DNA from 2 places in the Lysinibacillus canaveralius genome. Region 1 is predicted to be linked to the other one. Evidence: a T-box and tRNA genes for the amino acid it is inferred to sense, from the RefSeq annotation. Region 1 holds a T-box; the other holds one or more tRNA genes.
What was found. A T-box is a leader RNA that pairs with one kind of tRNA and senses whether it is charged. The one in region 1 lies ahead of metG (methionine--tRNA ligase), so its partner is inferred to be a tRNA-Met.
Positions count from the first base shown of each region.

Region 2: it encodes a tRNA-Met, which carries the amino acid that the T-box ahead of metG (methionine--tRNA ligase) is inferred to sense. The anticodon was not compared.

Region 1 covers NZ_CP154840.1:2,051,708-2,067,967, reverse strand. Annotated here, with positions in the region: gene AA0Y26_RS10415 (right-handed parallel beta-helix repeat-containing protein) at 1-1,350, shown strand, start outside; gene yfkAB (radical SAM/CxCxxxxC motif protein YfkAB) at 1,488-2,597, shown strand; gene AA0Y26_RS10405 (sporulation protein) at 2,659-3,429, shown strand; gene AA0Y26_RS10400 (FixH family protein) at 3,613-4,083, opposite strand; gene AA0Y26_RS10395 (PepSY-associated TM helix domain-containing protein) at 4,111-5,499, opposite strand; gene AA0Y26_RS10390 (hypothetical protein) at 5,511-5,696, opposite strand; gene AA0Y26_RS10385 (hypothetical protein) at 6,037-6,672, opposite strand; gene AA0Y26_RS10380 (kinase) at 7,057-7,668, opposite strand; gene AA0Y26_RS10375 (hypothetical protein) at 8,081-8,362, opposite strand; gene AA0Y26_RS10370 (SHOCT-like domain-containing protein) at 8,373-8,762, opposite strand; gene AA0Y26_RS10365 (DUF2089 domain-containing protein) at 8,775-9,140, opposite strand; gene AA0Y26_RS10360 (8-oxo-dGTP diphosphatase) at 9,519-10,025, opposite strand; gene AA0Y26_RS10355 (MFS transporter) at 10,053-11,243, opposite strand; gene AA0Y26_RS10350 (ABC transporter substrate-binding protein) at 11,341-13,002, shown strand; gene metG (methionine--tRNA ligase) at 13,059-14,696, opposite strand; T-box leader at 14,742-14,983, opposite strand; gene AA0Y26_RS10340 (serine hydrolase) at 15,187-16,260, shown strand, end outside.
Region 2 covers NZ_CP154840.1:4,529,815-4,546,074, reverse strand. Annotated here, with positions in the region: gene hpt (hypoxanthine phosphoribosyltransferase) at 1-366, opposite strand, end outside; gene tilS (tRNA lysidine(34) synthetase TilS) at 353-1,801, opposite strand; gene AA0Y26_RS22880 (SpoIIE family protein phosphatase) at 1,814-4,165, opposite strand; tRNA gene AA0Y26_RS22875 (tRNA-Met) at 4,362-4,438, shown strand; tRNA gene AA0Y26_RS22870 (tRNA-Glu) at 4,441-4,512, shown strand; gene abc-f (ribosomal protection-like ABC-F family protein) at 4,557-6,161, opposite strand; gene AA0Y26_RS22860 (hypothetical protein) at 6,561-6,746, shown strand; gene AA0Y26_RS22855 (S1 domain-containing RNA-binding protein) at 6,873-7,301, opposite strand; gene AA0Y26_RS22850 (FtsB family cell division protein) at 7,519-7,941, opposite strand; gene yabQ (spore cortex biosynthesis protein YabQ) at 7,992-8,447, opposite strand; gene yabP (sporulation protein YabP) at 8,447-8,740, opposite strand; gene AA0Y26_RS22835 (RNA-binding S4 domain-containing protein) at 8,851-9,141, opposite strand; gene mazG (nucleoside triphosphate pyrophosphohydrolase) at 9,144-10,607, opposite strand; gene AA0Y26_RS22825 (putative polysaccharide biosynthesis protein) at 10,616-12,205, opposite strand; gene spoVT (stage V sporulation protein T) at 12,574-13,110, opposite strand; gene AA0Y26_RS22815 (hypothetical protein) at 13,331-13,648, shown strand; gene mfd (transcription-repair coupling factor) at 13,704-16,260, opposite strand, start outside.

The DNA of each region.
Region 1 (16,260 bases):
GTGCAGGAACAGTCCGCATGGATTGATTCATCAAGTACCATATCAAACGGAAAAGGAAACGGCATTTATGCAACAGGCGAATCGAATGTTACGCTGATCGGATCGTACCTGCACCAGCAGCTGCTGCCGCAGATTTGGATGCAGGAAAGCTATTTGACTGCTACGAACTGTACGATTGAAGCTGGCGAGGAATCCGGCATCATGCTCCGTGAACGTGCTTCTGCAGAAATTGCAAATTGTATGATTTCCAACCATAAGATCGCAAATGTTCAGGCAACAAAAGAATCTCGCTTAAATATAGAAGGCTCACAGCTACATAGTTGTGAAGGTGTCGGCGTCCAGATTAGAGAAAAATCCATCGCCAATTTCCTAGATACAACATTTGCCGAGCATGTACTGTCACAGCTTTTCATTACCGAACAATCGATTACCTCATTAAAGAATTGTGTATTTAAAGACGGAGAGCAAGTAGGCATATTGCTAGAAAAAGGCGGCAATTGCACAGTGGTCGGCAGTTCGTTTGTCAATCACCGAAATACAGCCATCACTGTCATCGAGGGCGAGCTCACAACGCTGGATTGCGAGATGGCGTATAATGACGGGAACGGCATATTAGCTGTAACGAATGCAAAGGTACAAGTGGATAATTGTCGTATGTATGCGAATGAAATGCCACATATTGCTGGTAAGACGAACGCTGTTATCACCATACAGCAAAGTGAGCTTTACGAAGGAAAAAGCCTCTATGTGATCGGTCAGTCGCAGCTCACTATGTCAGACAGCAAAATATACAACAGCGACGGCGTCCAGATTGAAATTAGTGACGAGACCGAAGCAAAATTGGCACGGTGTACAATTTCAAACGGAAAAACAAACGGCTTTAAAGTGTTGCGCAATTCCAATTTGGAACTTGACGACTGTCAAATTTCCAACCATACGCTGCCGCAGATCGTATTAAACGATAGCTCTCTCACAATGAAAAACAGTGAGCTGCTCGATGGAGAACGCAATGGGCTGATTGTCGAGAACAATAGTGAAGCATATATCCATGATTCGTTCATTACAAAACATGTATTTCCGCAGATTTGGATTGACCTCGCTTCATCTGTCGAACTGAAAGATACGCAAATTACCGAAGGGACCGAGTCCGATATTTATGTGCAGAATAAATCTTCGCTCCATGCATCGAACTGTATCATTCGTAATGACAGATTCCAGTACAATGTGCAGGCAGTAAATTATTCAAACATTACACTTGAAGATACACTCGTTGAAAACTCTTTCGGAAAAATCTTCTACAGCGAAAACAATAGTGTGATTACCCACTCATTAGATGAAGTAAGCGACTAGCCGTCAGACGGATTTGGGACTGCATGCAGTTTGTTGCATATGTCCCGAATCCGTTTTTGTAATTTTTCGACTAAAGCAAAGTTATAGTCGCTCACTGGAATTTATGAGAAAATGGAACGTATGAAAGGAAGATTATTATGATAACAATGCCTCAAATCACACCTAGTTATGATCCTTGGGAAGCTTATCTCGATGTAGAAAAGCATGGCGGACTAACTTTATCCAATATTGAATTTACAACAACAACGCTTTGTAATATGCGCTGTGCCCATTGTGCGGTCGGCTATACACTGCAGACAAAAGACCCGGATGCGCTGCCGATCGACTTGATTTTAAAGCGGTTGGATGAAATTCCGCATTTAAAAACGCTTTCTATTACCGGAGGGGAGCCAATGATGTCCATGAAGTCGGTACGCGGGTATGTACTGCCGATTTTGAAATACGCCCACGAACGTGGTGTGCGGACACAGATGAATTCAAACCTGACAATTGATGGCGGCCGTTATATGGAAATCGCCCCTTATCTGGATGTACTACATATCTCTCATAACTGGGGGACAGTCGAAGAGTTTGTTGAAACCGGCTTTGCGATGATGGAGCGTAAACCTACCTTTGATCAACGTGCAGCCCTCTTTCAGCGCATGATTGATAACTCCCGCATGCTTGCAGAAAACGGTGTGATGGTTTCGGCTGAAACGATGCTGAACAAAAAAACGCTTCCTTATTTGGAACACATCCATCAGCAAATCGTTCATGAAATGAAATGTGCAAGACATGAAGTTCATCCGATGTACCCCTCAGATTTTGCCAGCGCGCTCACTTCCCTTTCTTTACAGGAAACACGTGAAGCGATCCATCATTTGCTCGATATTCGAGATGAGGATACATGGATGCTGTTTGGTACATTGCCATTCTACCCTTGCAGCATGAATGAAGAAGATCAGCGCCTTCTTAAACGTCTTCGTGAAGCGAAAAATGTCACGATGCGAAATGACCCGGATGGCCGCTCTCGTTTGAATATCAATATTTTCTCGGGAGAAGTGATCGTGACGGACTTCGGTGATGCACCGCCTCTTGGCAATATTCAAACAGATGCTCTGCCGGATGTTTTCGATCGCTGGCTGGAAAGCGACCTGGCTAAGACATTGAATTGCCACTGCCCTGCTGTGAAATGTCTAGGGCCGAACGTATTGGTAAAAAACATGTACTACAAGGACGAAAAATTTATCAGCGGTTCTGTAAAATAATTTGAAACTTTTTGGCATGCTCTCCGTATCTATTAGTAATTAGATAAGGGGGGCATTTAATATGTCTATTTTTAATAAGGTACTTGCAAGCGTCGGTATCGGAGCTGCAACAGTTGATACAAAATTGGAAAATTCTCGCTACACGGCAGGTGATGTGGTTCGAGGGAACGTAGAAATCATGGGTGGTAATGTCGAGCAAAATATCGATCGCATCTATTTGACACTTTATACGACTTATATTCGTGAAGCGGATGATAAAAAATATACAGATCATGCTGCAATTACAAAGTTCCAAGTCAGCGAGCCATTCACAATCGGAGCCGGCGAAAAGAAATCCATTCCGTTTTCTTTCAACCTTCCCTATACAACACCGATTACTTCCGGCAACACACGAGTATGGGTACAAACTGGGCTTGATATAAAAATGGCGGTCGACCCATCTGATAAGGACTATATCGAGGTAAATGCATCATCCCTTGCAAACGAGGTATTAAATGCTGTGAAGTCACTCGGCTTCCGCCTAAAAAAGGTAGATTGCGAGACAGCGCCGAAACGTTTCCGTACACCTCACGTATTTATCCAAGAATTTGAGTTCTCGGCGACAAACCCAACATATAGAAGCCGCCTGGATGAACTCGAAGTAGCATTCCTTAACCAATCATCCGGCAGCGTCGAAGTCCTTGTCCAAATTGACCGTCGTGCCCGCGGGCTGGCAAGCTTCCTGTCTGAAGCGCTGGAGATGGATGAAAGCTTCGTACGCCTTACGTTTACAAACAATGATATACCAATGATTCAATCGACGATTAAACAGGCAATTGAGCAGCATATGTAATAGCAGAAACAATATAGCATCATTACCCTTTTCATTATCTGCTTAATGTTTCTGAAGTTGGCTGAGAAGCCTTTCAAATGCGATGTCCCAAAAGCATTACAACCAGCCGCAGGTCTCGTGCCCGCGACTGGTTGTTTTTATTTTACTTGAACTTAAATGCTAGATTATTTATTTTTCCTCTTATTAATGATGTTTCCCGGCGCTTCCTCCGGCGGCGGGGACATCGGATTGCAAAGCCTGCTTGTCGCTTTCCGACAACTCACCAACAATAAACTGCTTTGTAGGCATAATAAGGGAGTCGTGATACTTTGCATGGACCTGAACATAGTAAAGACCTTCATTTTCAAATTTCTTGCTTAGACTATACTGTCCCTGCCCGTCATTGTGTGCTTCTGTCATTCCATATTGGACGGTGCCGTCCCGTTTCCAAATTTCCATATGAATGAATTCTGGATCTTCCACCGAACTTCCGTCTTGCGTAAGCATTACTCTAATCGCTTCAGTTTTTCCTGCTTCTAACGGCGCTGGCACAATAATTTCAGCCTCCAACGGCGCTTCCTGCCTATAAAGCCGGCTAGCCTCGGGATCCGCTGTGCAGGCGGTCAAACAAACAGAAGTCAATAAGACGGCAAGTATGCAGTATATTTTGTTCATCGAGATCACCTTCCTTCTTCTATTTGTTTAGGCATTAAAAAATTGCTTCATCGCTGGAATTCGCTGAATCAGCAGCCAATCAAGCAGCCATATAACGAGCAGTGATAAACCAACAAGCGGGAAAAGCAGGCCGAGCAGGATGAGGACAAATAAAAAACCTTTCATCTTTTTTACACTCGGCGCTGATGGCGCACCTAATTTTTTGCTAGGTTTCCGTTTCAGCCAAATATAGTAACCGCTCACTGCTGTCAAAACGATTCCAGCGCAGACTAGTAAGCCGATCAGCTGATTAATGACACCAAATTGTGTCCCCTTATGTAACGTAATCCCCCAGGCAATTACCTTGCCCATGAAATGATAGTTGTCATAGCGGTAATCTGCCAATACCGCCCCTGAATATTGGTCGATATGCATCGTCACTTCATGTTGTGCCTTTGCTGGAAAAGCGGACAGCGTATAGACGCCTTCCTTTGTTTGGGGAATATAGATGGTATAGCCGGAATCAATACCTTCAAGAGAAGCTACATGCATCAAATTATCAATGGATAATGTTTTATAGTCCTGTACTGTAGATTTCGGCACCTCTAAATTTTCTGCAGCCCACGGTACATCGGCTATTTCTTTTGTTTTTGTAATGGATTGTGGTGCACTTCCCGTCCAAACAGAGGGCGGGTACCCCATACCCGCATTTGTCATGAGGTTTTGAAAGTTCGTCCCCCAAAATCCTGACCATGGCAGCCCGGTCATGATCAAAAACAACATTCCTCCAGTTACCCAAAATGCAGGTACCGCATGCAAATCTCTTCGGAATATGTGTTTTCCATTTTTTAAACGGAGATATATAATGCCTGCCAGTCCTTTATTTTTGCGTGGAAACCAAAGATACAGCCCTGAGACGATCAGTACAACGGCCCAGCAGGTTACCAATTCCACGATACGATCCCCCATTGTTCCCATCATCAATTCACCATGTATTTTCTCAACCTTATCCATAATCCGTTCATCGCTGTTTAATCGAGCAATCTCATTTCCTGTGTACGGGTCCATAAAAATCGTAAAGGATTCATCGTTTACACTGATTCCTACCTCACTGGAACGGGTTTCCGCCTCCCCTGGACGATAACTCGTCACCAGTGCCCCCGGATAGTTTTCTTTCACTGCCGCAATCTGCTCATCAGCGGAAATTTTCTCTCCTGCTGGGGATACTTCATAATATTCTTGATACAACTGCTGTTCTATCTGGGGTTGAAACAGATAGATCCCACCCGTGATGGCTAAAATGATTAAAAACGGGGCGACAATCAAACCCGCATAAAAATGCCATCTCCATATGGTTTTGTACAACATACCGCTAGACTTCCTTGTCTTCTTCTCACTTTCCAACCATAACAACTCCCTTCTCGAAACAAATAACATGTGCCAAATGATTATAAAAGAAAGTTGTGAAGTAACAATGAAATTTCCGCCGATTGTTTACCAAATCTCTCCACTTTTTTAGATAAATCAGCTGCTGGTAAAACTTCCATATCAAATGGTTTTACCAATAAAGTATCCGCTGTTCTATTCTCTGCCTGGATGCTTACTGCTGCATCCCCTGAAAATATACTCATCATCCCAACCCGAGTATGAAATACTTCACCGTATACTTATCTTTTTGAAGATTGAAGATATTTTCCCCTCTTTTCTACCTATCGCTGCTTTTTTTCCTGATGATTTGTAGCTTTAGGATAAAGTTTGATCAAAAATAACCCACAGACCCATATTTTAAGTTAAATTAAAAGACCCCGTTTTGAAAAAAATTTAATCATTTCCTAATATGGTATTCAACCATCGCGCCCGATTGTGCCATATTGTAAACATGACAACTGCAAAGTAGTTCATCAGTTATTGTGCTAAAACACCCGATTAGCACAATGAGAAGAGATGCCAACATCGCTTAGTTTTATAAGTAAACTAATTTATTTCTTTCCCTTTAGTATTCATTATTTTAATTTTATAAGAGTCAATATTCGATAACGATTTCAATTCTTTAGATTGTAAGATTTCATTTGCTGACTCTTCAATTTCCATTGCTAACTTATTTGCATTTTGATCCGAACCTTTTATTGATGTACGAATGGTAATAGATGTTTCTTGATATTTAATACCTATATTATTGATTACGCCGTAATCTCTTAAACCTTCCATTAAAGTTTTGACTATATGAAGTTCTTTATTGGAAATTTCATCTGAACCACCAATCAAATCCCATCTCTCAAAAACGACAATATATTCTTTTAATATCGAATTTTTAATTACATTTCTAGTGATATATTCCATGTCCTTTTTTACGGAATTTAAATATTCTTCATCACCTACTACTTGTATCATCAATTCTTTGTTTGAAGTTGTTTTCACGTCAACTCCCACATATTTCTCCTGAAGCTTTTCCATTACCATTTTCAATGTAGATTCTTCTTTAGTAAGTAATGGTTTTTGTTCTTCTTTATTCGCAACAGGAGTATTAAATGCTAAGGGCATATTTAACAAGCTAAATGATGCTATTCCCATTATAAGTATTCCAGCAGCCATCACTATCCTTTTTGACATATAACCCCTCCTAATAAGAAGGTATGTCCGCTTTTTTACATTATTCTTATTGAAGTAAACGCAGTTAGAGCGTTATACAACAGTAAGTCCCGTTTATGGAAAAAGAAAATATATTGCCTATCTACAGAGGAATTTGATCAAACTTTTTTACAAATTATCAATCCTCTTTATAAATGATCAGACTTTATTATAAATTATCGAACTTTATTTCAAAGCCACATGATTACTATAAAATACTGATGAAAACGAGGCATTCATAACACCCGGCAAAGCGCATAAAAAAAGAAGCGCCTTTACAAGGCATGCTTCTCCTTACATATGGTTTTATTATTTATGGTTTTCCCCTAATGATGAAATACTCTTCAATTGCTAGTATATTTCTAGTTACGGTTTAAAAATACTGTGGGCTATTTTTAATGGGGATTGCTTATTTACATAATAGTCTTCAGCTGCCCAATATCTTTCTTGATATTTTTTCAATCTCTCTGTTACATTTCCTATATATGTATCCCGTTGAAGCACACGTTCATATCTAATTTCCTTCGGACAATCTAAAAAAACAATATAATCATAATAATTTTTCCATTCCTCTCTTAACAGAAAAACCCCTTCAATTATTATGATTGGATAAGGCGACAAGTGAATCGTTCTATACGTACATGTATCACAATCTTTATCATAGAACGGTAAATATAACTGCAGCTCATTTTGGTGTATTTTTTTGTAAAGCTGTTCTTGCAAAAAAACCGTATCCCACTGTAATTGATAATACTCGTACCATTGTTCATGTCCTGTCTCATAGCGCTTTTCGCGCTCCACAATATGATCATCGATATGAATAACAAGAATAGTATCGAGCTCGCTTTTCAGTTGATTGACAAAGGTTGTTTTACCCGCCCCGCTTAAGCCATCAATTGCTACGATGAACGGCCTGGACAGCTGATGGTTCTGATAGTAATTGAGTATATTCTGTCTAATCTGTTCATATTGGTCCACTTTGCTATTCTCTCCTATCATTTAAAAGCGTTGATATATGATTACTATAAAGTTTTGCCATTCACATAATAAATAGCTGTATCCCTTTAAACTTTCTACCAGAAATATAGCCATTTATTTTATATAATCTAATTCAGTACAGGCTGATTGGGCAGGAAACCTTTAATCTGTAGTTTCTCTTGTTTTATGAAGCCGGCTGGGCAGGATTTCTTCTTGCTTAAGCGGAGTGATCTGATTGGTGTGTTTTTCTAGGTGAGTTTTAAAATAATATTATTGTAAAGGGAGATGTCTTTATTAAAGACGTAATTTTATAAAAGAGGCTGCTATAAGTAATTAAAGCCTAATTTTCTCGGTACAGCGGTCGGGAAAATAGGCTTTTTAATGCTATTCAGTCGCTGCATTCTAAAGTCGGTTAAAGTTTAACCTTAACTTCTGTACCATCCTTTGCTTTGACATCTACCAGCACGATGCCCTTGCAATTTTTCAGTTCCTTCACGATCGGCTTTAGCGTCTTCTTATCTATTAGCGGAAAAGGAACGTCGAGTTCTTTTCTTTCGAAGTGTTCTTTGGTCCATTTTTCTACGTTTTGCTGAATGAATTTTGAGGTTAAAATTGAGATAGCAATATTTAAAATAGCATACGGGATAGGAATCGTAAAACGTATGTTTTTCGCTTTCACTTTTACATGCATCATAGGCAGATCACTAATCAATGATGACCGACACGGTATCTCCGTTTGCCGATTTAATATCGACAATTTGGCCATCTAATTCGTTTTCGATTGCTTCTAGAATAAGGCTTATGTCTATATCCTTCACATACTTTTCCGATTGAGGAATGCTTGCTGCGATGCTGTGGCCGGCCATTAATACGACTTTGACAAGTTTTATAGGCAAATTAACCGTAACATTATCATCTTCGGCTGAAACCACACGGATTTTCAAGGTTTTATCTAAATATTTAGCCGGCTTCTCCAAAAACTTATTACCTGCTTCATCCTTTTCCTTTAATATTTGAATCAGTTCTGACCCCTTATTTGCATCAATCTTGCCTTCTTGAACCATTGTCAACACTCTTGTAATTTCCTCTTTCATCCTATATGCCTCCTATTCGTCTTTTAAGAGCTTAATGGCTTCTTCTGGAGTGATTTCGCCATTTTCCAACATGGTAACAATTTTTTTCTCGTCCATCTCGTTTTTCTTTTTCTCTTCGTACCCTAGGGATGAAATGATGTCTGCCAGCTTGCCGCGCACCGTTGGATATGAAATCCCCAGCTCCTTTTCAACATCTTTAATATTCCCTCTGCATGTTAAAAACACTTCCACAAAATGAAGCTGATCCTGTGATAAGGTGGCTAGCTTAGAGAATTCAAACTCATTTTCAATCGTAGTGTGACAATGAGAGCACTGTAACTTCGTAATTTTCAATTTTTTACTGCAGACAGGACAATCGGTGATTACTTTATGAGCCATAATACAATTCCTTTCATTTGATTAATTCGATTATACAATGAATTATTTTAAAATGTAAATAACCAAAGTTAATTATTTTTAAAAATAAAATCAAAAATATTTATTTAAAAGTTAATAAAATTAATTACTTCTTTTCATTATTCAATGTTTTTCACTATTCTCGATAACTGTTAAAATTCAGTGTATCTCTTCGGGTGAATATATCCAGTTATTTAATGAACGTGAATTTTTAACTTTTTACTGATTAAAAGTGCATTAATTTGGGGACTTAGCCCATATGTATGTACCAAATTGAATAACAAGCATATCCCCTTCCTAAATTTTGAACAGGGGTATGCTTGTTTTACGGAGTAAAATTAATAATTTTATTATCTCCGCCTATGTTTCCTTTACCACTACTTCTGCTTCCCGATCATTCTCCTCATCCCATACCACCTGAATTTCATAGGTGCCCGGCTTGAAGAAATACGGGATTCGGCGTCTGATGGAGGGCTGCATCGGCAGACTGTCCAGCTCACTGATCGGGTACCACTCCGGTTTTCCTTCTTTTGTTTCCTCCAGAAGTTCCCCGCTAAATTCATCCGTTATGTAATTGAAAATGATGTAACGATCATTTTTTGTCGGATTCACATATTCATAGACAATTTTCAGCTTGAGGTTTTTTACATCAAGCCCTGTCTCTTCTTTTACTTCACGGATGGCGGAGGCTGTGAAACTCTCCGGGAAATCTACTTTTCCTCCAGGTGGTATATAGCCTGAAAAGTCATCATGCGTTCTGTTTAGAAGCAGCACCTGATCATCATGCCGTATCATGCATACGTTCCAAAATTTATAATTGATATCTACTGCCATACCTTTACTCCTTTTCTTTTGCTGCTTCTTCATTATACCATGGACTTTTTACATTTTTTTCTATTCTATTTCACTAAACTTCGCCCGTTGCAGTAAAAAGTAATTCAGAAGAACCGCTAGTGCGGAGATGAAAAAGATATAAGGTACCGGCCATGCTTCTGCCCAAAAGCCCCCAATCATCAAACCGAGTGGGACCACCAACTTCATCAGCATAGAAGATGTCCCCGCCACTCTACCAAGCAGATGGTTAGGTGTCGTTTCCTGCCGTATCGCTAAATAGATAATATTGGTCATGACACTTATACATGTCCGAAATGCAAGCAGTATACCGAGCAGCCACCAGCTATAAGCAAAGAAAAATACGATAAGTATAACCGCTTCCATAAGGACAAGAGAACAATAGATTTGTCCTCGCCTGAACCTGCTGCGCAGCGGCTTCATGATTTTGGCGCCAAATATGCCGCCGATTGCTGCAATCGTATACATAAGCCCAAGCTGTTCCTTTGTGTTCCCAAGGATATCTAGGACATAAAACGTCATGACACCAATGATTAAACTCGAGGCAAAGTTACTGATCAGAATAGTAATTGTTGGCGTGAATAGCTGCTTGTTCCCTGCCAGCTCTCGAATGCCTTCTTTCATATCCGCCCAGATTGATTGCTGCTGAGGGTGTACGGGCGTATCGGTTTTTTTGATCATACAGGCGACCAGCCAGCTAAGTCCCATACAAATTACATACAGCCATAGAAAAGCATCGTAGTCGAACCAGACTAACAGCATCCCTGCAATAGAAGGCCCAATAATGGAACTAATCGTAAATACGAGTGAAAACTTTGCTTGAATATCTGTCATCAATGATTTTTCGAATAGCTGCGGAGTAATTGCGTTTGATGCATTCCCGATTGTATAGCCAATCATCGAAAGCAGAAAGCCGAGAACATATAAGTGCCAGACTGTCGTTTGCTCAGCTGTTATGGAGAAAAGTAAACATACGGAAAGAACAAATTGGATGAGTCCCCCGTAGATCAGCATAATATTGCGATTGAGCCGGTCGACGATTACCCCTACAATCATCCCCAACAGTACATTTGGCAAAAACTCCACCATTCGCATCGTACTCATTGCTACGGCTGATTTCGTCAAATCATACAGTACCAGCGGAATGATGAATGTATAGATGGTAGAGCTTACAGCTGAGAGTACCTTGATGCTGTATAATTGGCGGAACGTCTTGTTAGCATAAAGATTCATCTTGTATCACCTCTTTTTCCAGGGTACAGTAGAAAAAAGAGAACAAAAAGTGTTCACTTACAAATATTGTGTTCACCTTTTAAGAGAGGAGCTCTCCATGCATTATGAATTAGCGCTTTATTCACATTTTAATGAACAGCAGCCCACACATACATCCATTGAGGAGCTAGCTGCTATTTGGTCCTGTTCGGCCCGTTATGCAAAGACTATCATCCAGCGGCTGGCCAATGAACAGACCGTTACGTGGGAACCTTTCCGCGGTCGCGGGAAAAAGCCGATTCTTACATTAAACCGTACAAAGCTCGAAGCGATCCATCAGGTGTTTGACTCTCTCTGGCAGCAGGAACATTTCCACGAAGCTTATACATTACTAATGTCTCAACAGCTATTACAGCATCCTGTCGCTGAAAAATGGTTAATGGACCGGTACGGTGTCCAGCAGCTTCCAGCAAATAAACAGATATTCCGGCAGCCTTTTTATAAGGTAGTTATCAATTTCGATCCGTTGCATGGGCTGTCCCGTCATGACCTGCACTTTGCAGAACAGCTCCATGAAACGCTTTTTTCCTACAATTCAACAACCCAAAAGACAGAAGCCAATCTTTTATTCCATTATGAAACAGAGAATAATCGGACATGGCGGTTCATTGTAAGAAAGGATGTCTTTTTCCATAACAATAAGCAGCTTACAGCTCATGACATCAAATGGTCCCTTCAAAGAGCTGCCTCCTTCACCGATGCCTTTTTTAGCTATGAGGATATCGAAATTTCACATGACTATGAGTTAACTATTACGTTGACGAAGGATTACGCATTGTTTCCGCAATGTTTAGCAAGCTATCGGACGGCTATTCTTCCACGGTTTCAGGATGATGGAAAAATCGGCTGCGGTCCTTTTATGTTCGTAGAGGAAACAGCGGAGAAACTACTGTTGAACGTATTCCCCCGCTATTTCAAGCAGCGGCCCTGGATAGACGGGATCGAGATTCTCTACACGGACTCGGAAGCTGGGTTTGGACTTTCGTTCAGGTCTTTTCAGGAAGCAGTACCATCAACAGAACTTGTCTTCCATGAAGACGGAGCGGATTTTATTTCCCTCAACATGCGGTCAGGCCCTCTTTCTGACCCACTTTATCGTGAGACGATTTACTCCCTTATAGACGAGCACGAGTATCTCATGAAAGAGCAGAGAGAGGTCCCGGCCTATAGCTGGGAGTACGGAAAAATATCAACTTCAAGGAAAGCCGAACTACGCATCCCTGCACAACAGTTCCCTCCATTAAAAATTGGCTTTCAGCAAATACGGGAAGGAGCCAACCATGAACGAGAGGCAGCAATTTTACAAAAAGCGCTTGCAAACTATGGTATTGAAAGTACGCTTGAGCTTGTTGATTTCCGACTGCCTCCTACAGATGTTTCGTCCAGCTATGATTTATTTGTCGGCGGTTATGCTTTAGGTAAGGACGTTGTGCTGTCCTTAATCGCCCTTTATACAGGTTCACCGAAAACAATCCTGCATATGGCAGCTGATGAACTGCAGGAAGCGGTTACGGGCCTGATCGAGAAAGCGGTAGGCCTTGATACAGCAGAAGCAATTTTGGACAAGATCCGTACGATTGAAACACAATTACAACATGTGTACTGCCTGAAATTATTGAACCACCGCTCACATCGCCAGTTTCTCAGCGATGACCTGCATTACCGGAATATCCAATTCGATTCGCACGGACGAATCGACTATAAAAGAATATGGATGTAGAAAATTATTCTTTAACTAGATGGGACTCCAGCATATCGAAGAGTCCCCATATACTCTTATTGTTCAGATATCTGAGCCAGCTTTGCGACCTCCTCTTCAATCAGCTGTACATCAAGCCGTTCATAGAGTGGCTTTACAGGAGCCAGCTTGGCAGGGAGCTGCTCCTGAACAGTCCATGAGCACCCTTCGACTTGGAGCATTTGCTTCAAGTTTTCTACTGCAAACGGAAGAAATGGCTGCAGCAGCTGTGTGAGATTACCAATAATGAATGTGCATGTCGCCAGTGTCTGTTTGCAGCCTTCTATATCCTCATTAAGTTGAATCCATGGCTGACGTTCATCGAAATAGCGGTTAGCCTCCCTTACATAGGCAAATATGGACTCCAGTGACTGTTTGAAATGCCCCTTTTCTATCAGGTCACCTGCTTCTTTATACAATGCATGGGTGGATTTCAAAACGTTCACATCCACTTCTGCTTGCGGCACTATGCTGTTAAAGGATTTTTCGATGAATTTTAGTGTACGGTTCACAAAATTGCCGAACGCTCCAAGAAGCTCGCTGTTATGGCTGTAAATAAATTCCCGCCAGGAAAAATCAGTATCCCGGTTTTCCGGTGCATTCATAGTCAGGAAGTAACGCACCGTGTCCGGATGATAGCGCTCCAGCAGCTCGGGCACCCAGACTGCCCAGTTCCTGCTCGTCGAGATTTTTTTCTTTTCCAGCGTCATATATTCATTCGAAATAATATGCGTCGGCAGTGCAGGTATGCTGCTTCCCATCAAAATTGCCGGCCAGATAATAGTATGAAACGGAATATTATCTTTTCCGTGTATGTAGTAAGCAGGGGTTTCTTTACCCCACCACTGTTTGATATCCTCGCCGTGCAGCCTTGCCCATTCCACGCTCGCTGTATAATAGCCTGCGACCGCTTCGATCCAGACATAGATTTTCTTCCCTTCAAAGCCCGGTACCGGCACATCTATACCGTTTGGCAGGTCCCTTGTGACTGCCCGGTCCGGGATACCTTCTGCCAAATAGCGCTTCGTAAGCAACAGGGCATTTTCCCGCCATCTTTTTTCCGATTCTGCCTGCGCTGTGAATTGCTCCAGTCTTTCCTGAAAAGCGCTGAAGGATAAATATAAGTGCTCTGTCCTGCGTATTTCCGGTTCACTGCCGCAGATTTTACAGCGCTTTCCTATTAAGTCGAGCGGATCAAGAATTTTGGAACATTGATCACACTGGTCTCCCCTTGCCGTTGCCCCGCAATTCGGGCAAATCCCTTCTACAAAACGGTCCGGTAAAAACTGCTTATCGACTGGACAATACGCCTGCTCGATCATTTTTGTGTATAGATATCCTTGTTCGAGCAGCTTTTGAAATAGTATTTGTACTGTCTGATGATGATGCGGGTCGTCTGTTCTTGTATATAGATCATAAGTAAATCCTAGCTTTTGAAACGTTTCAGCGAATTCCTGATGATATTTATCGGCAATCGCTTTCACCGTCGTATGCTCCTGGTTTGCCCGAATGGAAATAGGCGTCCCGTTGCAGTCACTACCTGACACATACAGAACACGCTCTCCTTTCTGACGATAATACCTTGCCAAAATGTCTCCCGGTAACAATGCCGCAATATGGCCGATATGCAATGAACCATTCGCATATGGCCAGGCACCTCCGATAAAAATACTCATCGTTTCCCCTCCTAAAAATAAAAAACGCCCTAACCGTATCATTACGATTAGGACGAATAGCTTCGTGTTACCACCTAAATTCGCAAATAGCTCACACCATTTGCCTCCATCAGTACGTGTTCATACTGCTGCCGTTATAACGAGTGCCGTTCTCGTCGTAGCCTACACCAGCTGGTTCGGTACGAAGCTCCAAGGTCATTTTCAGTAAGGCTCATCTGCTTCATTTCCACCATCAGAAGCTCTCTATCAAACTACCTCTTACATACTTTCCTTATCAACGCTTTTCCTATGTATTGGAAAATATCATAGCACGTGCTTCGGCAATTTTCAATATTACCTCGGGAATTTTTAGATTATTTCAATCCCACTAAATTCTAAAATAAGCAGACTTTAAGACATGGATATATTTAAATATTATAATAAGTCTGAAAAGATTGAAACCTCCGTTACGGTCTAATCGTACTACTGTATTAGGAAGGAGCTTTTGAGAATGAAGTTTTTTACTGCTATTTTCTTACTGGTCATTTGTTTAGGCATCGGACTATTCATTTGGCAAATAAATAAATCAAACCCGGCCTTTATTTATGAACATATCAAAAAATACGGAGATACTGATCATGCTGCACTGATCATCCAGCGTAATGGTGAAACAGTAGTGGAAGTAAACGCTGCTAAACCATTGCCTCTTGCAAGCACTGTTAAATTCATCATTGCCATTTCCTATGCACAGGCAGCTGCGGATGGACGGCTTGACGCAGAGGAACCCGTTGCTGTTGAAAAGCTGCAGCATTTTTATATTCCAAAAACAGATGGCGGTGCACATCAAGCCTGGTTGGATAGCCTAAACGGTGCAAGCGCTGTTCCGCTGAAAGAAGTGGCAAATGGCATGATGTTATATAGCTCCAATGCCAACACAGACTATTTAATTCATAGAATCGGATTAGAGCAAATAAACAGCACCATCGATGACCTTGGCTTCCAACAGCATGAGGAGCTTTATCCCCTAGTCAGCACACTTTATATCCCTGTCCAAATCATCAATGAACGAGGGCTTGAAAAAAACCAGTTAGCTGCTGCCCTTGAAAAGATGGATAAGAGCGAATATCAAAGCCGTGCCATACAGATTCATAAAAAATGGCTATCGACTCCCCCTAGTCAGGAAGACATCAAACACATCCAGCAATACTTAACAACAGATGTCCAAAAGGTTTGGTCAGACCGTTTGCCGCGAGCAACAGCCGCCGATTATGCTTCATTGATGGCTAAGCTCAATAGAAAAGATTATTTCCCGCCAGAAGTCCATACATATTTGGATCCTATTACAGAACAACTGATGCAGAACCCCCAAAATCAATCTTGGCTGCAGCACGCCGGACAAAAAGGCGGTTCAACAATGTTTGTACTCACAAATGCGATGTATGCAACCAACAAGGAGGCAGATCGGACAGAAATCGTTCTTTTGACGAATGAATTGTCCGTTCTCGAACAGATTAAACTATCCCGTAACCTCAATGAATTTCAACTTCAGGTATTAACTGACCCTCAATTTTTGGAGGAAATACAG
Region 2 (16,260 bases), 2.1 Mb from region 1:
CGTTTTCGCTTTACGATACTTGAATAAATCCACTAAGTAGCTCAATGTTAAACCGCTATCGATGATGTCCTCGATAATGATGACATCCCGGCCTTCCACACTTGTATTCAAGTCCTTTAGGATCTTTACTTCTCCAGAAGATACTGTTGCATTGCCGTAACTCGAAACATCCATAAAATCAAGTTCAACATAGGAATCGAAACGTTTCATCAAGTCCGTCATGAATGGCATTGCACCCTTCAGTACGCCGACAGCCAGCGGGAAATCGCTTTTATAAAGCTCTGTCAACTCCGCACCCAGTTCTTTAATACGTTCCTGGATTTGGTCTTCTGTAATCATAATTTTTTCAATATCATTCTGAATCATCATTGATTCCTCCTCGAGATTGTTCAAACGTTCCAGCCTCATTCCGGTCGATAATGAACACCCAGTCATCATCAGCCCGTCTTGTTCTGGAAAATTTATTACTTACACGTAATCCTAGCACTGCCAATATGTCATTGTGAACATCAACGAGTAGCGGCCACTCATCTCGCTTAGCAAGAGGAACCTTTTCGTCTATAAAGAGGCGGGATAAACGCTTTGGCATAGTCATGCCTGGAAGCTGTATTCGGTCTCCCTCTTCGCGAGTTCTTACGCGTAATGGAAAGGATACCTTTTCGGCGCTGCAATAAAATACTTGCGCCTCGTCACTTTGTAGCGCGGTCATTTGAGAGGGTTCTCCTATGTACACACGAACATCCATCATCTCATTCCATTCGTTTACAGTAAGCTCGCAGGGGAAAAAGGGTACTTTTTCCTGCTCCTGATGGAATAACACTTTGCCATATTGCCTGCTTACCCGAAATGAATCCGGCAAATTCAACATGGCATTCCCGTTTTGCGTCTGGAATAAATTCAAAATGGACGTACATAATGCATGACGCTGAAACGTGCTTGTATCGTTATAAAGATAGTTTAATAGTATTAAAATGAGCCTTCTTTGTAAAGCAAGTGGCTCGTTTATAAAGGGATGAATTTCAACTTCATAGCAATTTTCGGCCTTTTTTGTGACTAAACGGTCAAAAGCTTGTTGAGCGAGCCCCTGTAAATACGCCTGATCTTGAGCAACCTGCAGCGATAATTGAACAGCATGCTGTGCGGCAGCGGCATTTTCTGCCTTTAAGAGAGGTACAATATGGTGACGGAACCTATTACGTGTATAGTCATCCTTCTCATTACTTGCATCTTCCCTGTAATCAATACTACCTTTTTTTAAATATTCCCTTATCTCTTCTTTTGTAACCATTAAAAATGGACGAATTACATGGCCATTTTCAAATGGACGGTTCACCTGGATACCCATCATACCTGTGACACTTCCTGCCTTGGCAAGCGCCATCAGGATAGATTCTAATTGATCATCCGCATGATGTGCTGTTACCAGTTTCCTTATATCCTGCTCCTTCATAACAGAAGCAAAATAAGTATAACGCTCTTGCCGGCAGACCGCCTGGGAATTCCCTCCCTGCTCTTTTAAAATAGCAGGTATTGGAACCCCTGTACTGAAGCAGGGAATATTGCGGGCTGCACAAAAAGCCTCCACAAACTTTCTATCCCCAGCTGATTGCTCTCCGCGAAGCATGTGATCTACATGTACCGCGTATAGCTCAATATGTAATAATTCCTTATTCCGATCAAAAAAATGGAGAAGCGCCATTGAGTCGACGCCCCCCGAACAAGCGACGAGAAGCCGGTCTCCCCTGTTTATCAAATGCTCGTCCTTGATAAACGCCAGTACCTTTTTCTCGAATCCTCTCATCTCTTCACCTTCTTATACTAAATTTAATACCGACCACTCCGGGTTAATATGCTTTATTTTACAGGCAATGACCGTACAATCATCGTCTATATCAAACATACGCTTATATTGCGCCATTACATCGTACAATAACACATCGGCTGAAAGATGTGGTTTATTTGTCTGTTTTAGCAGCTTCAAGAAAGTAGTTTCCTGTTTACTCCAGTTATTCGTTCCTTCAAATAAGCCATCTGAGGCCATAATAATTATATCATCTGCCATCAGGCGAAGCGATTCCGTTTCAATAGAGAAGGTAGGCATCATCCCTACTGGAGCGGCGTTGCCTTCAATTTTCAGAACGTCTCTCCCCCGCAGAATATAGGTAGCAATTCCTCCTGCTTTCCAGGACCAGAGCGAGCCGTGCTGAAGATCAACAAGTGCAAAATCAATTGTGGCATAGATATCACTGTCGCGCTTGAGAGACATAACATAATGGATGGTATGCATGGCTGTCTCTGGATCCATATTGTACGTCAAGCATTCCCGCAGCATCCGGATGAGTGTATCACTCTCCTTACGGGCACGCCGATCTTGTCCCATTCCGTCGGACAGCATAACAGCCGTTAGTCCCTCATGAATCGGAAACAGTGCATGAGCATCCCCCGATGTTTGATACTTGGCTTGACTGTAAATCCCCTGCTCCATAGTGAAGCGAACAGATGATTTTACACGTACCTCTACATAAGGAAATGGTACCTCCTTATAATCAATACGGTCTACATAAAACGGTTCTGAAAATCGCTCGTACAGCATCGGGAGCAATACCCGCTCACCGAGCTCCGTTACCTGTTCAGCCTTTTCTGCTGTAATGGAGCAGACGATACGGCGTCTCCCCACCTCATTAGACAATATATCCACTTGAAAGCAATTCAACTGTGCACTTTGAAGCTGTTCAAGCAATTCATTTTCCATCGATTGAAACGTTACAGATTCGTCCTGCATTTGCTGCAGCAGCCCATTCAAATGATGGCTTACATCCTGCAGCTGTAAGGCAATCATTTTTTTTCCGTGGAAAAGCTGATTATTCATCTGCTCATTGTATAATACCCGCTCCAGCTCCTGCAGCAGCTTTGAAGATTTAATACATTTTCCTTTTAACAATTCTTCTGCCTGTACAGTAGCAACTGTTTTTCTAGAGGCCCTCGCCCTGTAATATTGTGAAATGGGCTCCACAATATTCTTCTCTTCTCCCCAACAATGGTCGTACCTGAAGCATTCTTGGCATATATTGCAAGGCTGCAGGCTTTTTGGAGCAGCAGACTGTTCAGTGAAACGATCAAATACAAGATCCTTCATGAAAAAAACAAACTGTTGGAACTGCTCGATTGTTTGGGCCATATTATTGGTCAGCCATTCCTGCCGCCTTACTAATACCTCTTCTCGTTTCGGATAAAAAAGTACCCGCATCTTCTCTAATACAGAGCGGTTGATCAAAAGGAACAAGAGGGTCGCAGTAGCAATGGAAGCAAAATAAACAATGTCCAGTGGTAATGTCGCATCATAGAAAAAAAAGAAAATGCTTGGGGCTATACCGCTAAAGGCAATACCGATTCTTCCCATTCTCATACTGCTTCCGGCGAAAACTCCGGTCAGTGCATAGAGAGCCAGCATGCCTGTAAATGAAAGCTCGGCCATCCCTACGATCGTCCCTAATATCGTAGCAATAATTGTAGATAATGTAACACCGCCTACAAATGCAGCAACATAAATGAAAAGATGAAGAGAGATAATAGCTAAATTAAAGATGGAAAAAGAAAAGGCTGACATGCCTGTTAATATGGCAGCTAGGATGAAAAACGCAGCTCCAGCTCGTTCATAGGTCCATTCTGCCGCCCAAAAGCGATATGGAGGCAGCAGCGTGAAGTGCAGAAAAATCGTCATAAGCGTTGCAAGTACTACCTCACAAGCAATATAAAATTGAATGTCTGACGGCGGCCAACCCATATAAACAATGCACTGCCATCCAACTTGGACAAGAAGGGTCGCCAGCATCACAAGTACAGGTAATGGCAGCTTCCTGATTTTTTTAAATAACTGATAAGCACAAATCTGCAGACAAACAATAACCAATTGCCCGAATCCAAGCGTTAAAGTACCAACCAATCCTCCGATCAATGTCGCCCATTTCACATGCTGATAACGCAGATTTACAACCGCCCAAAATGGGACAAAAAACGGGACTGCTGCTCCGAAAAAGACGGACTTCGCTAAAAAGAAACTGACGCCTAAAAAAGTGAGCTGTAGTAAAAAAGCAAGTTTCTTGTCATTTCCTATCACCTGCTCACCATCTAAGTTCGATAATTGACGTAAAGCTTGTGTTGTCACCAATTTTCCTCCCCCTTTATATGGGGTCTATTATAAGAAAATGATGCGATGAATTTTGTCTGTTTGTATCATTGTCTTCAAAAAATTGTTCGACGAAAATGCTGACATTGTGATAAATAAATACATAAGATTTTTATTAAATAATTGCTTGACACTTTTGGTGATCGCTAGTAATATAGTCTTTGTTGTTAATTTTGGCGGCGTAGCTCAGCTGGCTAGAGCGTACGGTTCATACCCGTAAGGTCGGGGGTTCGATCCCCTCTGCCGCCACCAACGGCCCGTTGGTCAAGTGGTTAAGACACCGCCCTTTCACGGCGGTAACACGGGTTCGAATCCCGTACGGGTCATATCAAAAGCGTAGGACGATTTTAGATCGTTCTACGCTTTTTTATTATTTCAATGCATTGATTCTTTTTGTCAGTTTTAGGAACTTTGCATCTAATTCTGCATATTCTTCATCTTTATTCGTCAATATACTCAGCTTTCCTAGTACATGCTGACGTTCGTTTTCAAGCTTCATCCGCAGTTCCTCTTTCTCATCTATCCCTTTTTGCGGCACTTTGCGCTCCGGCTCACTTAATTTTATCTCAGCCTTTGTGACTTTTTGCCGGAAATAACGATCATGTGAGACGACAATCAACGTACAAGGATAATGGACCAATGTTCTTTCCAATTGTTCACGAGAAGGAAGATCAAGATGGTTTGTCGGTTCATCCAGCAGCAGAACATCTGTCTCATTCAAAATGTATTGCATAAGCTTACATTTCACCCGCTCACCCATACTCATATTCTCAATCGGCTCTTCCCACTGAAGATGGCTAAAACCAAGTTGTGACATAACTGTTTGTACTTTGCTGCGTTCTTCAAACGTTTCCCGCTCAAACAGCTGTGCTGGCGTGGAGTGAAGTGGAAGATCAAATACCTGCTGTGACAGGTAGCCAATTGTTGCTGTTGGAGAACGCCATACAGTTCCTCCTGTAGGCTCTATCTCCCCTGTCAGCAATTTCAAAAGAGTGGTTTTGCCGCTTCCATTGTCACCACTAATAGCAATACGCTCTCCTTTTTGAACCGTTAAATAAAGGCTTCTGAATAATATTTTTTCGTTAAAGGCTACCTTGGCATTCTTCAATTCAAACAAACGCCTTCCCTGCTTCTTCTTCCCTTGAAAATCAAAGAACACCTCTTGCTCTTGCTTTACTTCACCTACCTTTTCCTTCTGCAGCTGCTTTTCCAGAAGCTTACGCTTAGACTTAATTTGCGCATCCGTTCTCTTTGCTTTTACACGGTGATATTCTTTAAAACCTTCCTGCTTTGTGGACTCTCTATGTGCTTTTTGTGACCATGACGTCAATTCACCGATTTGCTTTTCAATTTGCTCTACTTTTTTCTGCTGCTTTTCATAAGCTGCCTGTTGAGCCTTTTTCCTTTCGTCCCGTACATTAATATAATGGGAGTAATTCCCTTCCTGTTCTGCAATCCCCTGTTCTTCAATTGACCAAATTTTCGTCGCGACCTCATCTAAAAAATGCCGATCATGTGAGACAACAATCATCGTTCCTTCGTAACTTTTCATTTCTTTGATGAGATGAGCAACAGAGGATTCATCCAAATGGTTGGTCGGCTCATCCAAAAGAAGTAGTTCTGCTTTTTTTGAAAATCCTTCGGCAAGACGCCACTTTAGCTGTTGTCCCCCGCTTAGCAGTTCGTATGGTAATTCCGGGATATGCCAATCGCGCATTAAAGGCAAATAGTTTCCTTTATAGGCTTCCCTTTCTTGTTCAACCATTTGTATAGATACGTTTTCCCGCCAATTCAGCTGGTTTTCAGCTTCTTTTAATTCTCCCTTAATAGCGGCAAGCAGCAAAGATTTCCCTGCTCCATTGCGGCCAATGACACCAATGATTTCCCGCTCCTTTACTGTCAAGTCTGCCTCTTTAAAGAGAAGACGCTCTCCTGCCTCTAATGTTAAATGCTCAATTCGCAGTAGTTCTTTCATGTTCATTCCTCCTGTAAAATGGAGAGAAAAAAATCCCTCCAAGTGTTTTGGAAGGATTAGTCGGCAAATAAAACGGCAAAAAGAAGCCGTTTTTTATTCTTCATTTGGAAAATGGGCAGACTAATCCTATTTTGCTGAAACATTCGCTTTCGATTGTTCACGAAAATAAGATTAAAAGTCCATCTGTCACCCATCGTCCCTTCTATAAGTTCTTATACTTACTATAATAATATATGAACAATTTGTCACTCATTAGGACACAATCCGTCCAAAATAGCCCAGTCGATGCTCATTTTATTTAAATATATAAAAAAATGGATTTTTCCATCGGCAAATATAAGGGCCAGCCTTTTTTTGTATCTCCGAGTCGATTATGATGGGAGGGGGAGGTTGGAAATTATGATGAAAGATTTTCGTACACTGTCGGCTTTATGTGCGGCCAGCGCAGTGTTTATTTTGCTTGGCTTTTTCTTAACGGAGACACCCATTCTCCTGCAGATTCTTCTGCTATTGATCGGGTTAGTGATTGGTATTATTACACTCATCGGCTTGGTGAAGCTGTTTATACAACAACAAAAGGGCTGAGGTACATATACCTCAGCCTCTTCCATGCTACCTGTATGTAGTAAGAATAAAAAAGAGCGAATCATGCATTTCGCATGATCCGCTGCTGTATATCACACTTTTTCTACAATTAAAACAGCCAGCAAATTACCCTCTGCGTGCTCCACGGCCGCCACGTTTTGACTCTGTGGCACGTTTTAATGTAGCTAAACGCTCATCGCTATCTTTTAAGAAACGTGCCATTTTTTGCTCGAAGTTTTCTTTCGGCTGACGATCGTTTCGCTCATGTGAACGGTTATTATCACGACGAGGACGCTGCGGACGCTCTGGTCGCTCAGCTTGAGGCTTTGCTTTACGAATCGAAAGACCAATCTTCCCATCCGCTTCAACATTCATCACTTTTACTTCAACTTCATCTCCTACTTTGAGATGTTCGTTGATGTCTTTGACATAGTTGTCTGCTACTTCACTGATGTGCACTAGACCCGTTTTGCCATCTGGCAGCTCAACGAATGCTCCAAAATTAGTGATTCCTGTTACTTTCCCTTGTACTTTGCTGCCTACTTCAATTGACATAAAAAAAATGCTCCTCCTTAAAATTTAAGCGACTGTATCAGTCCTGAAATATCGCGAAACTTTTATCAGTTTCTCTTCTATTATAGCCGACCAAGTTTACCTGTCAACAACACTCTCTCGCTATAAAACGACAAATCAGCTGAAAGTCCTTAATCTTTCATATGATTTACCCCATGTGAAAAGGCAAACGTCGCGTATTGCGTGTTCGCCTTTTTCGTTACTGCTCGTCGTCTTCTTTTTTGTCCTCTTTAGGAATGGTAAAAATGATCTCCCCATCTTCTGAGAGGAAATACTCTTTACGCGCCAATTTGGCAATGTATTCATCATCTTCTAGCTTTGTAATTTGTAGCTTCAGCATTTCCTGCTGATCTTTAATAGCTGCTAGTTCTTCCTGCGCCTGGCGTTTCTCTTCTTCCTTCTCTGCCAAACGGGTATTCTGATTCATCATTGCACTCACTAAAGCGATACATACGACAGCGGCAAATACGAAAAATACCGCTAGTCTCCGACGGCTTAACACTTTTTGACGTTGTTTGATTTGTTGTTTTTTTAACTGCTCCGCGCTTGAACGGACATAGTCATTATCCAACGTTTTAACAGAGTCTCTATGTACTTTTTCTTGTTGTTGACGCTGCGCCACGCCGTTCACCCCCATATTCTTCGAATAGTATTATTTCCTATTATACGTATTTATCTTGCGGAATTAAACCGTTTCTTAGAAGTTTTATAGATTTTGGAAAATGGTCTTACTAATAACTTCACGATCCGGATTACTATGTGAATAATTTTTCGAATGATGAGGAAAACAAGACGACCGACAAACAGAACAGGCCTAATTGTTATATTCACAAAAACTCTGCCGATGAAACGTATTATAGGCTGAAAAAATAAATCATATGAAATAATTCCTGCTATTTGGGCAATTGGATCAATTGCCCGCCATTCGCCGCCTTTAATTAAGAACAAGAAATAGAAAGTTATCGTACCAAGGATTGCCCAAAAAGCTATTTCTATAAAAGGTGCCAGCTTGTAAAAGATAGATTTTTTCGGTAAAGAGGAGGTCATGTGCCGGACACAATCAATGACTGCACCCACCATGATTCCTGCCAAAAACATGACGAACGTACTAACTAATTGTACAGACATTATCCAAATAATTTATGCAATAGACTCTTTGATAGGCCAGAGTCTTCTTCATCGTATTGAACAAGCTTGACCATACCTTCTAGTGTAAGCAACCCCTTGTCCACATCTAAATGCACGATTTTTAATTCTTCTCCACGAATGAGCAAATGCCCTTGAGACGTTCTAATGAAAAATTCCTCTTGGTCGAATCGCTCAATCTCCTTAACAGATGTCATATCCATACGCTTGCGGTTACGCAGCGTTATTAAATGATCTCCCGATGGAATCGTGTATCTTGTGCTTTCAGTTTGCATATTAGCTCCCCTTCCTTGTCCACTTTCTACACTGTATGCACACATGAAAAAAAGCATGACAGTAAATTTTACTATCACGCTCTATTTTTCTTACTTATTTTAATTTCCTATTATTCTTCATCATCAATGAATTCAGGCTCAACCTTTTCTAGTTTTTCTTCTTTCAAAATCGTAAACATGCTGGCTGCTTCTTCTTTCCGCACATTTTCCCGGAGTTCCTCCACACGGGCTGTTACGATTTTCTGGCCAAACCGAATAGCTAGTTCATCGCCTGTTTTGACAGTACTGCTGGCCTTTGCCGTCTTCCCATTGATGGTAATACGCCCTTGCACTGCTACCTCCTTAGCCAATGTCCGGCGCTTAATCAATCTTGATACCTTCAAATACTTATCTAAACGCATATTTATTCCCCCTTCTCCCGTAACTTTGCTTCATTCCAAAAAGCATCCAGCTCTTTTAGTGTAAATGCCGCAAAGCCTTTATCATTCTTTTTTACCTGATCTTCCACATAGCGAAAGCGGCTTGCAAACTTTTCATTCGCATGGAGCATTGCCTCTTCCGGAGAAATTTTATAAAAACGTGCCACATTCACTAATGTAAACAGCACATCCCCGAATTCCTCCATACGGCTGTGGGCATCACCTTTCTCTATTTCTACTTGGAATTCTTTCATCTCTTCAGTGAGTTTATCCCACGCTTCTTTCACATTTGGCCAATCGAACCCTACTTTTGCAGCTTTTTTCTGATAGTTATAAGCCGTTTGCAGTGAAGAGTCAGCACGGTACTCACCAACTAAAAGATACCCTTCTTGCTCCCCTTTTTCCGCTCGCTTAATCTCTTCCCAATTCGCTACTACCTGATCCGCATCTTCTACCGATACATCACCAAATACATGCGGATGGCGTCGAATCATTTTTTCACTAATAGATGCTAGTACTTCTTCTAAATTGAAGTAACCATTGTCCTCTCCAATTTGAGCATGAAGGAATACTTGCAATAGAACATCACCTAGCTCCTCAATCATTGCATAGTCATCTTCCGCATCCACAGCTGCTAAAAACTCATGCGCTTCCTCTAGTAAATATTTTTTCAATGATTCATGCGTCTGCTTTTGATCCCATGGACAGCCATTTGGACCGCGGAGAGTTGCGATAATTTTCCTGAATGTCGTCCAATCACGCAGCGCTTCCTCGTCGGATGCTACAGGCGGTACATAAACCGTCGTTAAGTTATTTAGCTCAGCTACATGATCAAGCTCATAAAGGGGCACTGTTAGCAGCTTCTCCTGGGAAGAGCCTGCTGCTGTCACAATTGTTACCGGATAGTCGTCCCGATATTTCTCCATTAGTGTCAGTTTTACTTCTGAGGCACTGAATGCATCGTATACCTGAGCAATTAAAATGTGCTGATGCATATTGATGTCATGCATCGACATACTTGTTCCATCAAGCAATTGAAAACCTTCAATCGGATCAATCTTTAAAGCTCCGAAAATCGGATCTAGAAAACTCTGCCCTCCTGCAATCTTCAACTGTACTTCCCCGTTTCGCTCTGCTTCAATTAGATGCTGCACCGTCTGCTCCGCAACAAGCGGGTGTCCCGGCACTGCATACATCACTGGTTCATTCTTCGCTGCTTCAATTAATACTGCAGTGATTTCTTTATATACAGGAGCGAATGTATCGTGTTTTTCATATATGTAGTCCAAACTGGAAAACTCAACTCCTTCTTCCTTCAGATCTTGAAGGACAGGATGATCTTCTGTACGGACATATAATTTCTTAGCTTGCTTTAATTGTTTGTATACACCCATCTGCAGCTGATCAAAATCCGCTGCACCAAGGCCAATAACTGTTAATTGATGCATATAGACACCTACTTCTTTTGATTTAACCATAATTGGTACATTGCCATCCTTCGACCGAATGGAATAATAAACCACTCCCGCACACTAAGCAGGCGGAGCTTCGCCACAATAGTGATAAAACTAAAGGCACCAAGAGCAATGAGGATACTGCTATAAATAACGGATGCTGTACGCCCAGAGTCAAAATGCATGACGCCTCCCAATAAAAGAGAAGCAGCTTCTATGACGAACACCATACCTAAAGCGGCAATGAATAGTTTTTGATAGAATGACCTTTTCGCCAACGTTATACCTTTTAGCTGCTTTAGATAATACATTAGCGCTGCTGCACACATGAATAAACCGATATTGCTCGCAAGTGCTGCTCCTAAAATGCCGAAAAGTGGAATGAGCAGGACATTACCGCCTAGCTTTAATGAAAGTGCTCCCAGTAAAAAATAAGTCGGTACTTTCAGTTTTCCATAGCCTTGTAGTATCGAAGTAAAGGTCAAAATAACGGAAAGCGGAACAATTTGCAGCACGTACAGCATTAATACGATAGAAAGTGATTCTGTTTTAAACAACAGCACGTTCACATAGGGCATGACAAGAATAAGTCCAAGGGATGCTGCAACACCGAAAAGAATGGAGGCCCGATAGGTCAATTGAATATAAGGAATCTCCCCCAGTTCCCCTTTTTTCGATTTATAGGCAACAAGCGGAACAATTGCCAGCGAAAATGAAGAAGCAATGACAATCCCCAGCTGGACTAATGGCTGTCCACGATCATAGACACCCTTCGTCTCCATTGCCTCTAGCCTAGGCATCCCTGCGTCTGCCAGCATAGAAAATACAGTAAAGGAATCGACAAGCTGGAAAGCTAACAGCAATAAACTGCTCATGCTCACACTCATACTGAAAATCGTCACTTCTTTAATGATAGGCCACTTTGGAATAATCACACGATTTTGGAATAAAAACCCCTTTTTCTTCATATATACAAATAATAAGATGACGCCTGCCAATTCACCAATTACCGTTCCGAGTACCGCCATATTCCCTGCAGCATAAACGGTCCCGGAGAAAGCAGTCATAATAATAATCGTACCGATTAAAATGACAGCCACTCGGATAGATTGCTCAAAAACCTGTGCATAAGCGACAGGCTGCATCATCGCGCGAGATTGAAAGATACCTTTCATCACAGCTAAAGCCGGCATAAAAAGGGTAACAAATGCCCCGGTTTTTAAAAGAGGGGCCAGCATAGCATCTCCCATCCAGGAAGACAGCAAATCTGCTCCGAAAAACAAGAGGGAGAAAAAGAACACAGATAATAGTGTTAAATATTGAAACACTGTCATGGTAATCCCATGCCTTATTTGTTCATTCTCGGTATCAGCTAATAATTTTGAAATGGCGACTGCAAATCCTCCAGACGTCCATACGACAAAAAGTGAAATGAATGGATAAACCTGCTGATACACATAGAAACCTTGATCGCCTACCATGTTTTGGAAAGGCACCCGGTAGATAGCACTTAACACTTTTACAATAAGCGACGCTATCGTCAATAGCAGTGCGCCCTTCATATAGCTTTTCATACTGAATTGTGAAGACATATTGAATCCTTCCTCATCTATACAATGGTACAAGTATACCATGATTAAGAGGACAGTTCTTCTGCCAAGGTGAAGGATAATACCGTTTAAACGCCTGTTTAATTTCTATAAAGCCCTGCAAACGTCAGCGACTTACGCTGAAGAAAACCAAAGATCGCTCAGATTTTTTGCGCTTTCGTTGCAAAGCGTATTTTCATACTTTACCGTAATCATTTTTTATAGTTTTAATTTTTAATTGACTATAAAAAAACGTCCTGTTCTTTATACAGGACGTTTTCGAAAAGACCCATATCGCCCTGCTTAAGGTGACATAATGTCCTTTTATATGAGGAAAGCTATGATGGTATCTCTCCATCTGCTTATAGCCTCTAACTTTCCATTTGTTTTGCCAAAAAGAGGGCACCGATTTCGGCACTTTTTTGTTCTACTGCCCCAATCAGCCCATCTTTAGAAAGGACATAAATGGCGCCAATAATGTCGCCATTCGCAAGGATAGGAACAATGCAATAAGATTTTACTTCTTCATACTGACCTGGAACAAGTTCGATAACAGTTTCCTGTTGATGTAATATTGGGCGGCGCTCTTTCATCGAATCTTCTGCAAAAGGAGAAAGACGACGATGGCTATACGTTTTTTTGGCAACACCGGCAATGGCGATCATTTCATCACGGTCACTAAGGAAAATCGGTAATCCTAATGCCTCATATAATGATTCCACATACTCTGTTGCAAATTCGCTTAAATCATTGATTGGTGAATATTTTTTTAGGATGACTTCACCTTCACGATCTGTAAAAATTTCAAGCGGGTCGCCTTCGCGAATCCGCATCGTCCGGCGAATTTCTTTTGGTATAACAACACGCCCTAAATCATCAATCCGACGTACAATACCTGTTGCTTTCATTATGCTACCTCACTTTCCACAAATTTAGCTCTGTTCCCAATTAGTATGGTTAAGCAAATTGTAAACTATGCAACAAAAACATTATTCTCTACAGGAAATTAGAACTAGTTTATTGATTTATCTATTAGTTTCAGAAGCCTAAATTCAGTTAGTTTGCCATTTTTATCGTTTATTTGTTTTTCGAGTGGGTATATAGCTAATAAAAATGAGGTGGATACTTATGCGAGTAGATCGTGTGGAAAGTAACTCTAATGCTTATAAGCAGACGCAATTTTATGCAGGCGAGCATTTAGCTTATTATTATAATCCGGTTGATATTAAGAATCGTCCGCAAGTTCGTACAGAAGTAGAAAGCGGTATTTTCACAAGATACCTTGAAAAATATAATGGACAGCGCAACATGCTGACAACTTCTTCGACAAAAGAAAAAATGTTTATGGAAAAGCGTCATGAACATGCAGATCGTGAAGAATTGATGCAGCGGTTAAATTACACGAATGGGATGCATTATAGTGCAGCGCAAAACATCTCCATATAGTTTCTTTCATAGGAAAAAGGCGGACATTATTTTTTATACATAGTCCGCCTTTTTATTATGCTACCTCTTCTTTTTTTGCCTCTGATACAATCTTTACCATCTTCTCTAATACATCAATTGGCTGGTACTTGCCGCATTTCTTCATATCGATCGTCAAATTCAGCTTTGTACCATCCATACTAAAGCCGACAGCACGCTCAAACTGCATAGATTCAGAGACAATTTTTGCTCCGTCTACACTTGCGGTTCCTTCTTCGGATATATTGATAGTGATGATACTTTGCTTTTCCTTAATGGCAGTAATTCCAGCTTGAAGTGCCCATACTTTTATGCGTGCAATCCGCATCAAGCGCTCTGTTTCCACCGGTAAATCCCCAAAGCGGTCCTGCAGCTCATCGATGATTTCAAAGTAATCTTCCTCACGCTCCATTGCCTTGATCCTTTTGTACATTTGGATTTTCTGATAACCATCCGGAATGTAGGCATCCGGAATATAAGCATCTGTCTGCAGGAGAATTTCCACCTCTGGCTTTTCTTCTCTTTTCACTCCGCTGCGGCGCTCTTCAATTGCCTCTTCCAGCATTTGCGAATAAAGATCGAAGCCGACTGAGTCGATGAATCCATGCTGCTGGGCACCAAGCAAGTTTCCTGCTCCTCGGATCGATAAGTCCCGCATCGCAATTTTAAATCCAGAACCAAGCTCTGTAAATTCCTTGATGGCTTGCAGGCGGTGCTCTGCTACTTCCGTCAGCACCTTATCGCGTTGGTACATAAAGTAAGCATAGGCGACACGGTTTGAACGTCCAACACGCCCCCGCAGCTGATAAAGCTGTGATAATCCCATTCGATCTGCGTCGTGGACAATCAATGTGTTCACGTTCGGAATATCAACGCCGGTCTCAATAATGGTCGTCGTTACTAATACATCATAATCCCCTTCTAAAAACGTCAAGATAACAGATTCTAGTTCTGATTCTGTCATACGTCCATGTGCAAAGCCGACCCGTGCCTCTGGAACGAGCGCCCGGATTTCTTCTACCCGGCTTGTCATATCTTCTACTCGATTGTATAGATAGAACGTCTGTCCTCCACGCGCCATCTCACGTTCAATAGCTTCTCGGACCAATGCGCCGCTATGCTCCATTACATACGTCTGTACAGGGAAACGGTTTTGTGGAGGGGTCTCAATAACAGAGAGATCCCGAACACCAACCATAGACATATGCAACGTACGCGGAATCGGCGTCGCCGTTAATGTCAATACATCAATATTCGTCTTTAGCTGTTTGATTTTTTCTTTATGTGTTACACCGAAACGCTGCTCTTCATCAACAATTAGAAGTCCCAGGTCCTGATATTGTATATCCTTAGAGAGAATACGGTGTGTCCCAATCACCATATCAACTGTACCTTCTCTTAAGCCTTTCACTGTTTCAAGCTGTTGCTTACGTGTACGGAAGCGGCTCAATAATCCCACATTGATAGCATGTTCTTCAAAACGGGATTGGATTGTTTCAAAATGCTGCTGAGCTAAAATCGTCGTTGGAACCAGGAAGGCAACTTGCTTTCCATCCTGAATAGCCTTAAACGCTGCACGAATCGCTACCTCTGTCTTTCCATATCCTACATCTCCACATACAAGACGGTCCATTGGACGTTCCCGCTCCATATCGCGCTTCACTTCCAAGATTGTGCGCAGCTGATCTTCCGTCTCCTCATAAGGGAATTCCGCTTCAAAAGCACGTACCTCGTCTGAATCAGGTGTAAAGGCATAGCCTTTTTCTGCCTCCCGCTTGGCATATAATTTAATTAGCTCGTCCGCAATATCATGTACAGCAGATGACACTTTTGCCTTCGCTTTTTTCCATTCTGCGCCGCCTAACTTATGGAGCTTCGGCTCTTTATCCTCAGAGGCTACATATTTTTGAATGAGGTCAATTTGATCGACAGGCACATATAGCTTATCATCCGCACGATAACGAATATGCAGATAATCCTTATGTGTTCCGCCAACTTCCAATGTCTCAATCCCGATGTATTTCCCGATTCCATGGTGAATATGCACAACATAATCGCCGGGCTTAATTTCCGTATAGGATTTAATACGTTCTGCATTGGTCATTTTCTGCGGACGCTTCTTTTTCTTCGCTTGTTGTTTAAATAACTCGTCATCCGTTACAACAGCAATTTTCTGCAGGGGCAGTTCAAAGCCCGCAGACAACACAGCATCTATCAGGAAGATTCCTGCTCCCCTCGGCATGCCGATTTGTCCTTCAATATGATAGCCTTCCAGCATTCTCTGCATCTGCTGCAGTCTCTCTCCACCGCTCGCTGCAAACAAGACAGTGAACTTTTCACGCTCCCAGCGCTCTACCTCATTTTGCAGCAGGGCAATCTGTCCGTGGAACTGCTGCATCGGCTTACATGAAATGTTCGTCGTTTTAGAAAAACGGATACCGGAAAATGTCCTCGCAAATAATGCCAAATAGATTTTTTGCTGTCGAAGCATTGCTGTTATTTCCTTAAAGGAGAACGAAGGTTTCACGTCATGAAGCATTTTCCCTTCTTCAATTAAAGATAAAAACCACTCTTCCTCTTCACGTTCCCACGCA